DNA from 4 places in the Clostridium sp. CM036 genome. Region 4 is predicted to be linked to each of the others. Evidence: riboswitches for the same ligand, from Rfam matches in the RefSeq annotation. Region 4 holds a riboswitch; each other region holds the start of a gene.
What was found. A riboswitch is a leader RNA that binds a small molecule or an ion and turns the genes downstream of it on or off. The one in region 4 is predicted to bind cobalamin.

Region 1: another riboswitch for cobalamin. It lies ahead of ACWJKE_RS16950 (cobyric acid synthase); the one in region 4 lies ahead of cbiQ (cobalt ECF transporter T component CbiQ).
Region 2: another riboswitch for cobalamin. It lies ahead of ACWJKE_RS08980 (sirohydrochlorin cobaltochelatase); the one in region 4 lies ahead of cbiQ (cobalt ECF transporter T component CbiQ).
Region 3: another riboswitch for cobalamin. It lies ahead of cobU (bifunctional adenosylcobinamide kinase/adenosylcobinamide-phosphate guanylyltransferase); the one in region 4 lies ahead of cbiQ (cobalt ECF transporter T component CbiQ).

The regions. Positions count from the first base shown of each region.
Region 1 is NZ_CM143652.1:3,567,892-3,571,107, forward strand. Features, by position in the region: gene ACWJKE_RS16940 (site-2 protease family protein) at 33-650, shown strand; gene trmB (tRNA (guanosine(46)-N7)-methyltransferase TrmB) at 718-1,371, shown strand; cobalamin riboswitch at 1,593-1,776, shown strand; gene ACWJKE_RS16950 (cobyric acid synthase) at 1,912-3,216, shown strand, end outside.
Region 2 is NZ_CM143652.1:1,902,546-1,905,761, reverse strand. Features, by position in the region: gene ACWJKE_RS08985 (transposase) at 169-1,080, opposite strand; cobalamin riboswitch at 1,294-1,478, shown strand; gene ACWJKE_RS08980 (sirohydrochlorin cobaltochelatase) at 1,624-2,457, shown strand; gene ACWJKE_RS08975 (pyridoxal phosphate-dependent aminotransferase) at 2,527-3,216, shown strand, end outside.
Region 3 is NZ_CM143652.1:1,130,290-1,133,505, forward strand. Features, by position in the region: gene ACWJKE_RS05340 (FecCD family ABC transporter permease) at 1-228, opposite strand, end outside; gene ACWJKE_RS05345 (ABC transporter substrate-binding protein) at 245-1,192, opposite strand; gene cobU (bifunctional adenosylcobinamide kinase/adenosylcobinamide-phosphate guanylyltransferase) at 1,227-1,787, opposite strand; cobalamin riboswitch at 1,950-2,130, opposite strand; gene ACWJKE_RS05355 (penicillin-binding transpeptidase domain-containing protein) at 2,208-3,216, opposite strand, start outside.
Region 4 is NZ_CM143652.1:2,179,741-2,182,956, reverse strand. Features, by position in the region: gene sigG (RNA polymerase sporulation sigma factor SigG) at 84-857, shown strand; cobalamin riboswitch at 1,027-1,200, shown strand; gene cbiQ (cobalt ECF transporter T component CbiQ) at 1,578-2,426, shown strand; gene ACWJKE_RS10255 (energy-coupling factor ABC transporter ATP-binding protein) at 2,439-3,216, shown strand, end outside.

The DNA of each region.
Region 1 (3,216 bases), 1.4 Mb from region 4:
TGGATACACAACAAATATTAAATAAGATTTTGATGATACCCGCAATTTTATTAGCATTTACTTTTCATGAGTATGCGCATGCTATCGTAGCAGATAGGTTAGGAGACAAAACTCCACGATTTCAAGGGAGACTTACGCTGAATCCAATCGCACATATAGATCCAATGGGATTTCTTATGATTATATTAGTAGGGTTTGGTTGGGCAAAGCCTGTTCAGACAAATCCTAGTGCATTTAAAAATTATTATAAGGATGATTTGAAAGTTTCAGTTGCAGGCCCAATTGCTAATCTAATTCTAGGGTTTGTATTTGCAATTCTTACTGTGTTATTTTCGAAATTTCCACCAATTCATGGTGGATTATATACTATTATTAGCCAAATTTTAATAATTACAGGGTACCTAAATTGTATTTTGTTTTTTCTTAATTTAGTGCCAATACCGGGATTTGATGGATCTCATATAGTTAGGGATTTGTTCCCAAAGTTTTTTTACAATTTACCAGATACAATTTATAGGTATCAATTCTTAATATTTATGGTGTTAATATTGCCTATATTACCTGGTGGACAATCAGTTTTTACTTATATCGTGCAAGCGCCAGGGTTATGGTTATTTAAACAATTTTTAAATATTGCAGGGATGTTTTAATATTAATATAAAGCTAAGAAAATCATATAGTGATTTTTTATTATTTAGAATGTAAGGAGAAAAATATATGCGCTTAAGAAAAAAATATTGGGCTAGGCCAGAGCTGGAAACTAGTCATATTGTAATAACTGACCAATATGATCACAAAGGAAAATGGAATGAAGAGTTTAAAAATAACAATGCAATTCATCTAGAACTAGGTTGCGGTAAAGGTAGATTTATATCAGAAAAGTCCAGGAGAGATCTCGATATCAATTTTGTAGGCATTGATTTAAAAGATGAGGTTCTGGTATTTGCCCTTAGAAAAGTTATAGAAGTAAGAGAAGTTGAAGGGGAACAAGACATAAATGTACGTCTTATGCCAATGAACATTATGCTTATTGATGATGTGTTTGCAAAAGATGAGATAAGCAGAATTTATATAAATTTTTGTAATCCTTGGCCAAAAGACAGACATAATAAAAGAAGATTAACTCATACTAAGTTCTTGACGAGCTATAAGAAATTCTTAAAACCGGGATCTGAAGTTTGGTTCAAAACAGATGATACAGAGTTATTCGAAGAATCGGTAGATTATTTCAAAGAGTGTGGGTTTGAAATATTATTTTCAACCTATGATTTGCATAAGAGTGATTTTAAAGATAACGTAGTTACAGAATATGAAGCTAAATTCACAGAAATAGGCAAACAAGCTATGTTTCTACAGGCAAAATTAATTTAGCGAATTAATGCATCTCCTGTGGAACTGTTGCAGCTTCGCAGGAGATAACTTATAACCATATGAGACTTAAGCATTTTAGATTCTTATTTATTGACAGGATTAACATAATGCTATAAACTTAATTACATAGAAATGTATTAAATTGAAAATTTTAAAAATGAAAATTATGAATTATATTAGTTAAAAATGAATAGATTTGTTTAGGTGCCTATTATTAATCAGCCACTAAAGTGGATGCAGCTACTTTAGTATATGATTAGTAAGGTGAAAAGGGAATGTGGTGTAATTCCACAGCAGCCCCCGCTACTGTAATTGAGAGAAAATCTTTTATAACTACCTGAAAGGGAAAGTGATAAGAGAAAGTGTATCAAGAGCCAGGAGACCTGCCTAAATTAGTAATATTAAGCTTTCGGCGGGAAAGAACTGTAGAATTCAAGTTAGTGCAATGAAAAATTTGTACATAACAGCAGGTGCGCAAGCTTGCTGTTTTTTTGTTGTGTGCCAAATAAGAATACAAGCAGGAAGAAAGGAGAAATAGTAATGGCTAAAGTAATGGTTCAAGGAACCGCTTCATCAGTAGGAAAAAGCATATTAGTAACAGCACTTTGCAGAATTTTTGTGCAAGATGGGTTTTCAGTATGTCCTTTTAAGTCACAGAATATGTCATTGAATTCTTATATTACATTGGATGGAAAAGAAATGGGACGTGCGCAGGTGCTTCAAGCCTATGCGGCAGGATTGGAGCCAGAGGTATATATGAATCCGATTTTATTAAAACCTACCTCGGATAAAAAGTGCCAAATTATCGTTAATGGAAAGGTTTTTGGGAATAGTACAGCTATGGAATATCATAATATGAAATTGGAATTCAAAGACATGTTAAAAAAGCAGTTTGAAGAATTAGAGAAGAAGTTTGATATTATAGTAATGGAAGGAGCAGGTAGCCCAGCAGAAATTAATTTAAGAGATAGAGATATAGTGAATATGGGAATGGCGGAACTTATAGATGCACCTGTGATACTCGCAGGAGATATAGATAAGGGTGGAGTATTTGCGTCACTAGCAGGGACTTTGCTTTTGCTTAATGAGGCCGAGAAAAAAAGAGTTAAAGCCACTATTATTAATAAGTTTAGAGGAGATTTAGAAATCTTAAAGCCAGGACTTACAATGCTTGAGGATATTATACATATTCCATGTGCAGGAGTAGTTCCTTATTTTAGATTGGAACTCGAAGATGAAGATGGTGCAGTAGAATTTAACAAAAAAATTACTGCACCTATTGATATTGCTGTAATAAAGCTTCCACATATATCGAATTTTACGGATTTAGACGCATTAAAGGCTGAAGAAGATGTATCAGTTAGATTTGTTACAACTAAAGGAGAATTGGGCACACCAGACCTCCTTATCATACCGGGAACAAAAAATACTATTGATGATTTAATTTCTTTAAGAAATTCGGGACTTGCAGAAGCGGTTCAGCAATATAGTGTACAAGGTAACGTATTAGGCATTTGTGGAGGCTATCAAATGTTAGGAAATAGCTTAAGTGACCCTAATGGCTTAGAGGGAAATTCAAAAGAAACAGAGGGTATGAAGCTTTTAGACGTAGACACAATATTTGAAGATGAGAAAATAACTACAAGAGTAAAGGCTCGTAGCATTAACATTAGGGATACTAGTATAGAAACTTATGGTTACGAAATACATATGGGAATTTGTAAATATGGTCATAATGCAAAACCACTTTTTGAAATCTATGATAAGAATGGTTCTGATACGTCATCCTTCGATGGAGCAATAAATGCAGGTGGAAATGTTATGGGTACATATATTCATGGAGTT
Region 2 (3,216 bases), 280 kb from region 4:
CTTGTCCATGTTTATTAAATGCATATATCCATCTGTTATTCTAATTTTTTTTATTTAATATAACAGATTTAATAAATAGGTAGGTTAAAGTAAATAATTAGAATGAATTTTAATGATTGTCATTAAGTTATTAATCATAATATTGAAGATTATATTAATAAATTATTACTAAGCATAACGTTTAATAAAATCCATGATAATATTCTCATATTTATCTTCTGTTCCAATTAATTCGATGCCAATAGTGCTTAATTTTGATACTCTAGCCTGTGTAATGTTTCCAAGAGTGCTGGATATATCGCTAGATTTAAAATTACAGAGGCTCCTCATTAGAACAACGGTTAAGGCTTTTGCCCGTACAAGCTTTCTGCTGTACTTCATATAAAGATGAGTCTTTGATACATTCATCTTTGACGCTATATATTCTATTATATCTTCTGGCTTAAAGTTCCTTACAAGTATTTTTCGTTCACATTTATACTCTGATTTTTCATCTTTAAATTCTATTTCTTGTTTTAATTTTTCTCCATTACAGCGAAAGACAAGATTATAGTAATTCTTTCTTGCATTTTTTAGGTTATTACCAAAAGAGCTCATAATAAATCCATAATCAACTAATTTAAAAGAATCATGTCTTTTTCCTAAAAATATGGCTAGACTAGAAAAAGCATATTTTTCAGGACAATTTTTATATTCATCTATATCCGTAGGATTATTGTGTATATATAGAGATAAAGTCTTCAAATATCGTTCATTATTAACTATTTTACTCTTAAATCTATCTTTAAAAAGATGTCCTTCCCTTTTATATTTTTTATTAAAGTACATTGCATAAGAAAAATTTATTCCATGCATTGCCTTTGATATATCAGTGCCATTAGCATCAATCATTAAATGAGAATGGTTATCCATAAGACAGTAACCGTAGATTTTAAAATTATAGAGATATTTATACTTTTTTACAAGTGATAAATACTTGTTCTTATCCTCATCATCCTTGAATAAATTTATTTCGCTGATACTTTTGCACATAATATGAAATATCGAGTCATCTGTTTTTTCTCTTGCCTTTCTTGGCATTAAAATCACCCTTCCTCATAGATTTTTATTTGAATTATTGCCTATGAATCGGGATGATATTCATAATCTTAAGCTAATATATATATATAAATAATTTAAATAGTTGTTAACCGTCCCTAACTATTTTTCTGAATCATTTTTTTGCCTATTAAACTAAGGAGACACTCTAAATATTGACAGTACGGCTTAAATATAATAAACTAGAATTAATAGAGAATTGAATATGATTTTAGGTGCCTTGAAATAGGTGAAAAGGGAATGCGGTTTAAATCCGCAGCAGCCCCCGCTACTGTAATTGATGAAAAACTTTTAAATGCTACTTCGTAAATTAAAAATGAGGAAGGATAATTAAAGGAAGAATCAAAAGCCAGGAGACCTGCCTAAATGATGTTAACAAGCTTTCGGAGGGAAAGAACTATTTAATTATGGATTAATTAAAAAGTAGTCGCTATCGTATGCGTACTATTTTTTTTGTTTTAAAAAGCATTATATGTAAATGTTATGATAGATTTCGGAAAATATTTAGCAAGGTGGATGATCGAAATGAAGAAGGCAATTTTAATTGTAAGTTTTGGAACAACACATGAAGATGCAAGAAAAGTAACTATCGATGCAATAGAAGATAAAATAAGACATACTTTTGAAGATTATGATATAAGAAGAGCATTTACTTCACATATTATTCTTAGAGTACTTAAGAATAGGGATAATATTCATGTAGATACTCCAGAAGAAGCTTTGGAAAAGTTAAAAAGCGAAGGATATAATGAGGTAATTGTTCAGCCTTTGCATGTTATTCCTGGAGTAGAATTTGATTATATAAATAATGTAGTTAATAGATACAAAGAATGTAAAGCATTTAAAAATATCTTAATAGGAAGACCTCTTTTATGTTTTAAGGGAGAAGAAGCAGGCGTGCCAGATGATTACTCAATAATGGTGGATGCTCTATCAAAGCAATTGCAACCAATGGATACAGTAATTTTGATGGGGCATGGTACAAACCATATTGCAAATGCAGTATATTGCTGTTTTGAAAGCGTTTTAAGGGATAGAGGTTTTAACAATGTACATGTAGCAACCGTGGAAGGGTATCCAACTTTGGAAAGAGTAATACCTAATGTTACTACTCAGAGTATTAGCGAAGTCACTTTAATGCCACTACTGCTTGTAGCAGGAGACCATGCCAAGAATGACATGGCGGGAGATGCAGAGGACTCCTGGAAGAGTATTTTAGAGGCAAAAGGGTTTAAAGTTAAAATATATCTGCATGGGTTAGGGGAAAATAGTGACGTTCAAGACATTTATATACAGCACATTAATGATGTAATTAATGAAAAGTTCAAGAATGTAGGGAAAACACATAAGGGAAATTAAAATTCTGCGTAAGTTATAAGTAACAAAAGTACGGTAGATGAGAGTTACAAGTAGAAAGGAAGGTATTCAATGATACATGGTGGAGATGTTTATACTAATGGATTACTTGAGGGGCGAGAATTAATAGATTACAGTTCTAATATTAATCCATTAGGGGTTCCTAAAAGTTTCACTGATAACATTAGTGAAGCCGTAGATGCTTTAACAAGATATCCAGATATTCAATATAGGGAGGTATTGAAAGAATTAAAAGAATACATTGATTGCCCAAAAGAATATTTTGTTTTAGGAAATGGGGCTGCAGAAATAATTGACTTAGTTATAGCTTGTCATAAAAATCTACTAATTGTGGTGCCATCTTTTGTAGAGTACGAAATTGATGCTAAAAAGTGGAATTGTAGTATAGAGTACTCTTATTTAAAAGAGAAGATTAATGAGAATACCTTATTAAAGCATGAATATGCTGAGCTTTCCTATGATTATGAGGATATTCTTAATAGATTACAGAGTGTAGAAGGTGTGGTTTTAGGTAATCCAAATAACCCCAATGGCAATATCATAAATAAGGCTGAGTTTCAAAAAATTCTTGAATATTGTGAATGTAACGACAAAGTCATAATAATAGATGAGGCTTTTATAGAATTTACTGGAGATTCACAGCACAGTTTCAGTGAAAAAGTTAAAACATACAAATGTTTATTTATAATAAGAGCATTAACCAAATTTTTTGCGATGCCTGGTATAAGGTTTGGGTATGGA
Region 3 (3,216 bases), 1.0 Mb from region 4:
TCTAGGAAGTCTTAACTTTACCAATATGATTGCAGATGTAGGATTAATTCCATCTAAGGATACACTGTTATTTAATATTGGAATTTTGCTTATAATAATTAGGGCTGTCTGTTTTAAAGAAATATCTGCTACCCCAAAATTTGTTGCTACAATCATTACAATTAGGAGTAAAAATACCCCTACTGCAAAAACTCGTCGATAATAACTCTTATTTTCTATAAACGTCATGGTTATTTAACCCCTTTTATTTAAAAAGTTCAGGATGAACTAATTTAGCAATTGCTTCAAGTCCTTCTGCAAGTCTCGGTCCCTGCCTAACAATAATGTTTTCATCAATCTCCAATAATTTGCCGTTCTTAACTGCATTCAAATCTTTGTAACCATTGGTAGCTTTTATACCTTTTTTTGAATCATAGAGCTTTGAACAAATTAGCACATCAGGATTCTTTTCTACAAGCTTTTCTACACTGTAGTTCCAACCAACTACGTCGCCCGCAGCATTTTTTCCGCCAGCAATGTCTATCATACTACCTATAAATGTATCTTTTCCTGCTGTAAAATCACCACTCTTGCCAAATCCTGCTACATAGTACACTGTTGGCTTCTTAGCATCCTTAACCTTATCAGTTATTTCTGCAACTTTCCTTTTCATATCTGATACTATTGTCTGGGCTTCCCCACTAGCATTTACAACCTGACCAAGTTTTGACATTGTGTCATACACACCATTAAAATTTTCTTCACCACCAAGCGCTACAACCTTTATATTAAGAGCCTCTAATTTTTTAATAATAGCCTTATCAAAAAGAGCTGATACAATAACTACATCAGGTTTTAATTCAACAATTTTCTCTACACTTGGTTGCAATAAGTCACCAACAGATGTAACCTTAAGGGCCTGAGCTGGGTAATCATCGTAATCACTTCTACCAACTACACTGCTTCCTTTACCAAGTGCATATATTCCCTCTGTTATATTTGGTGCAATTGTAATAATTCTTTTAGGTTCTTTTTCAATGATAACCGTTCTATCATATGAGTCAACTACCTTTAGCGGATATACTACAGCGTTAGTTTCCTTTTTAGTAGTATTAAGCGACCCTTTATTCTCACCTTTGCTGCCACACGCGCTAAATACAACACAAACAAAAACAGCTAAAACTAGACTTATTATACTTTTTCTTTTAAACATAAGTTGCCTCCATAAATTTTAATTTTTTAATTACTTATTTAATTTTAATTGGGATACCACAAACCACCATGTGAACTTCCTGAGCCCTTGATGCAATATACTGATTAACTCTACCCGCAATATCTCTAAAAACCCTTGCCATCTTGTATTCTGGTACAATTCCAGAGCCAATTTCGTTAGTTACAAGAATTATTGTTTTTAAGTTTTTTTCTGCTTCGTCAAGAAATACTGCTACCTCTTGTAAAATCCCTTTTTCCATTGCGCTTATAGCTTGATTATTAAGATCATCGAAATTATCCCCCGCTTCATCAAACATAAGATTTGTAGTCATTATTGTAATACAATCTAATAAAATCGTATCAAACTGCATTTCTTCGTTATAGAATACCTGTTTTAAATTCTTATAGCCTTCAAAGGTATACCAATTAGCTGGTCTTCTTTCTTTATGTTTTTTTACTCTGTCCTTCATTTCATCATCAAACGGAATTGAAGTTGCAATATAAAGTACGTTGCCCTTCTCTTCTTTGGCTAGCTTCTCAGCATATGTACTTTTCCCACTCCTTGCGCCACCTGTTATAAGTATAATTTTTTTCATAGTATGCTCCTTATTATTTTAATAATATGCTCTAATGTAAAAAAATCAGAAAATAAAAAAACCACATCTCAAGGATGTGGAATAATGCAATTAAATTTTTCATATATTGGATAACCCAATATTATTGTTAAATCACGCATTTTTCATCCTCCCTCCGAAGACTAAAATTTCAAGCAATAGGCAGGTTTACTGGCTTTAGCATCATCTTACTCTCCAACCTTCTCAGTTTCCCAATGGTTCTTTGGATTTCATCCTCTAATACAGTAGCGGTGGGCTGCAGTGGTTTTTTAGTCACTTTCCCTTTTAACCCCTGTTACAAGGCACCTAAAACAATATTTAATTTTTATTAAGTTGACTATTTTTATTGTAACATCAAAAAAATATTAAAGCAATGTAAATCATTCTACCTACTTTCTAACGCTATTTCAGTGTTTTATTTAAGTAATATTCCATTACTCCTTTTACAATAGGTACCACATGGTGACTTCCACCTTTCTCTTTAACGTTTTCCATTAACATTGATACTACTATTTTAGGATTAACTGTATCCATACATATAAACCATCCATTTTCTTCTGCAGCTTTATCCTTGTCATCTTTCTTAAGTTCCGCTGTTCCAGTTTTACCCGCGAGAGCTTGCCCATCAACTTTTGCCGCATGACCTGTACCATTTGGGTTATCGATAACTCCAGTGAGACCATCTTTTACAAATTTTATATTATCCGCGGAAATTGCATTAGCTTTCCATACCTTAGCCTTTACCTTTTCATTCAAACTTTCTAAAGTTGGAGACATAATATTTCCATCGTTAACAACTGCGCTATACGATAGTGCAAGGTGAAGTGGGCTCATAAGGACCTCCCCTTGACCATAACCAGTATCTGCTAATGCTACATCATTCTTAATGTTGTTACCATTGGCTACTTGTGAATTTGCTATTGGATAATTTATTGGAAGCTTTTGACCTATTCCAAAATTGTTGCATCCTTTTATAAATTCCTCTTTACCTATATTAAGAGCTGCCTTTGCGAAATATATGTTATCAGAGTATACAAATGCATCCTGTAAATTCACTGACTCTCTCGGTTCACCAACCCTAGTAACCTTATTGAGTCCCCATGATTTATCCGGTTGCCATTCGTTTCCCGGTATGTTAATAAGTTCACTAGGTTTTATCTTCCCTTGCTCTAACCCAACTGCAGCCGTTATCAGTTTAAATGTAGACCCTGGAGAATATACAGCCTTAAATCTATTATTAAATGGATCCCCTGCTTTTTCCCATTCTGCCTTTTGGGTATTAGAAACATAAGTAGTAATTGCATTTGTATCATATGACGGCGAGCTTACTAAAGCCAATACCTCTCCAGTTTTTGGATTTATTGCTGCACTGGCTCCCGGCTCTTTATTCATCCCTTCATATATTTTCTTC
Region 4 (3,216 bases):
ATGTTAAAGGTTGTCTGTAGTATAAAAAGCAAACCATAAGGACATAATTTAGAAGCAATTACTCTGAAGGGAATGATGACCTTATGGTATTCAATAAAGTAGAAATATGTGGTGTAGATACTTCAAAATTACCCGTACTAAAAGAAAAAGAAATGAAAGAGCTACTATTTAGGATACAAAATGGTGAGTATGAGTGTAGAGAAAAATTTATTAAAGGAAATTTAAGATTGGTTTTAAGTGTGATAAAGCACTTTAATAATCGAGGAGAAAACGTAGATGATTTATTTCAAGTAGGCTGTATTGGTTTAATGAAGTCCATTGATAATTTTGATCTAAGTCTAAATGTTAGATTTTCAACATATGCAGTTCCTATGATTATTGGGGAAATAAGAAGATATTTAAGAGATAATAACTCAATAAGAGTTAGTAGATCATTAAGGGATATTGCATATAAAGCATTACAAGTTAGGGACAGATTGGTGAATCAAGACAACAAAGAGCCTACTGTAGCTGAAATAGCAAAAGAATTAGAATTACCAAGGGAAGATGTAGTATTTGCTTTAGATGCTATACAAAATCCTGTATCTTTATTTGAACCAATTTATCACGCTGGTGGAGATGAAATTTATGTAATGGATCAAATAAGTGACACCAAAAATTTAGATGATAATTGGCTTGAAAATATATCGATTAAAGAGGCAATGAAAAAATTAAATGTTAGAGAAAAGTTAATCTTAAATTTAAGGTTCTTCGATGGAAGAACTCAAATGGAAGTAGCAGGTGAAATAGGAATATCCCAAGCACAAGTTTCTAGACTTGAAAAAACTGCATTAAAGCACATGAGAAAGTACGTATAGGGTCCCCTAGTGGGTCCCTTTTTTTACTGTAGCATTTATTTCAGAATATAGTATAATGTATTATTTTGTGAAAGTTTGAAAAATATTATCTTTTTACAATTAAAGTAGTTGATTTTTTGTAATAATAAGTCTACTATGTAATGAGTACATGTGTGAAAGAATTATAAAAATTAAATAATAGAATATAGGTTTAAATTAATTAAAAGGGAATCAGGTTAAAATCCTGAACTATCTCGTAGCTGTAATAGATGAATTTAAGTGCATTATGCCACTCGAAAACGGGGAAGGCGCGCTTAAATAATGATTCTTGAGTCAGAATACCTGCCCATATTTTCGCACTACAAACTCTACGAGTGATAGAGAGGGCTTTATAATGAAAATTTGTTTGTTGATTTTATATGATTAAGCATATTTTTGAATCGTTTCCTTCTAACACTTTAGTTAGAAGGATTTTTGTTTTGTAGACAGGCCTATACTACGAATTGTCAAAACGAGCCTATAACATGATTAGGCAGAATATCATCGTTTTCGCCGGGTGCTTCAATGCGATTATAGTTACATTATCTGGCCTTGCATTTTTAAATCAGATTGTAGGTGTAATTGTTTACTATGCTTCATCTATTTTTATTATTCTAAAATCTCCCAGAATGCTGCCATGGGGTGAAAATTCAAAGGAGATGTGAAATGGGAAAAATTATTATTTTATGTGCCATTTTTCTAATGGTGGGCTTTTTCTTCAAATGGAAAAAAGGGGATGGGACACATAATCATCACCATGGAACCGGACATAAACACGGCGAAGGGTTTTCAATTGATTTTTATGCTTATACTTCTAAAATCAGGCACTGGAATGCTACTTTTAAAGTATCTCTTTCTGTTTTGATATTGATTCTTTGTATTGTATTGGAAAACCCCTATGTATCTGTTGTGGTCATTATTGCAATGGCCTATCTGACCATTGTAAAAGGAGAGCTTCCAGTAAACGAATACTTGTCAATACTGGCGATTCCAATCATCTTTATCCTCCTTGGCACTTTTACAATTGCTATTGATTTTTCAAAGCAGCCGATGGGGCAGTATAACTTGTATCTTGGCTTCTGCTATGTGTTTACTTCTCAGGCAAAGCTTAAGGAAGTGGCATTTTTGATTCTGAAAGTTTTTGCAGCTATAAGTGCCCTACAAATGATGACACTGTCAACTCCATCCTCCGAGATTATATATGTGCTTCGAAAAGCACATGTTCCAAAGCTTATTGTAGAGCTGATGAACCTCATTTACCGTTATATTTTCATTTTAATGGATGTCTATACTAAAATGAAAAATTCCGCAGAATCTCGTCAGGGCTACTGTGATTTTAAGACTTCCTGCTATACATTTGGAAGCATTGCAAGCAATATGCTGGTTATTTCGCTTAAAAAGGCAAACGATTATTATGATGCCATGGAGGCCAGATGCTATGATGGGGATCTTATATTTTTGGAGGAAGATAAAAAGGTAGAGACAATACAGATTGCCTCTGCAGTAGTATTTATAATTTTTTTGATCCTGATATGGGGCGTTACAAGATAGAAAGGAGCTATTATGGGGAAATCAATATTAAAGGTCGAAGATCTATACTACGTCTACGGGAATGGAAAGTCTGCATTGGACGGTGTAAGCGTGGATATCTATGAAGGTGAGAAAATCGCTGTCATTGGTTCCAATGGATCCGGAAAATCTACATTTTTCTTGAATATAAACGGTGTATTTACACCTGAACAGGGAAAAATCATTTACCGGGGTACTGTCGTTAATAAAAAGAATTTAAAAGGACTTCGAAAAAATATCGGAATTGTATTTCAAGATGCGGACAATCAAATAATCGCATCTACAGTTAGGGCAGAAGTTGGATTCGGGCCGATGAATTTAAGGCTTCCAAAAGAGGAAGTACTAAAGCGAGTTGAGGAAGCACTGGCATACATGAACATATCAGATTTCAAGGATCGTCCGCCACACTATTTGAGTGGCGGTGAAAAGAAGCGCGTCACCATTGCGGGCATCATTGCTATGAAATCGGAGATCATTATCTTTGATGAACCTACTGCATCACTGGATCCTTTAAATGCACTGATGTTAGAAGAAGTTTTGGATAAGCTTGGTTCGGAGGGCAAGACAATGCTCATTTCCACCCATGATTTAGATTTCGCATATCGATGGGCGGAGCGAGTCCTTGTATTCTGCAAAGGAAAAATTATCGCAGATGGAACACCATTAGAAATTTTCCAAAATACAGAAATTTTAAAACAAGCAAATCTAAAACAGCCAACCGTGATGGAGATATATGAATTGCTTGTAGAAAAACATCTGCTGGAAGATACTA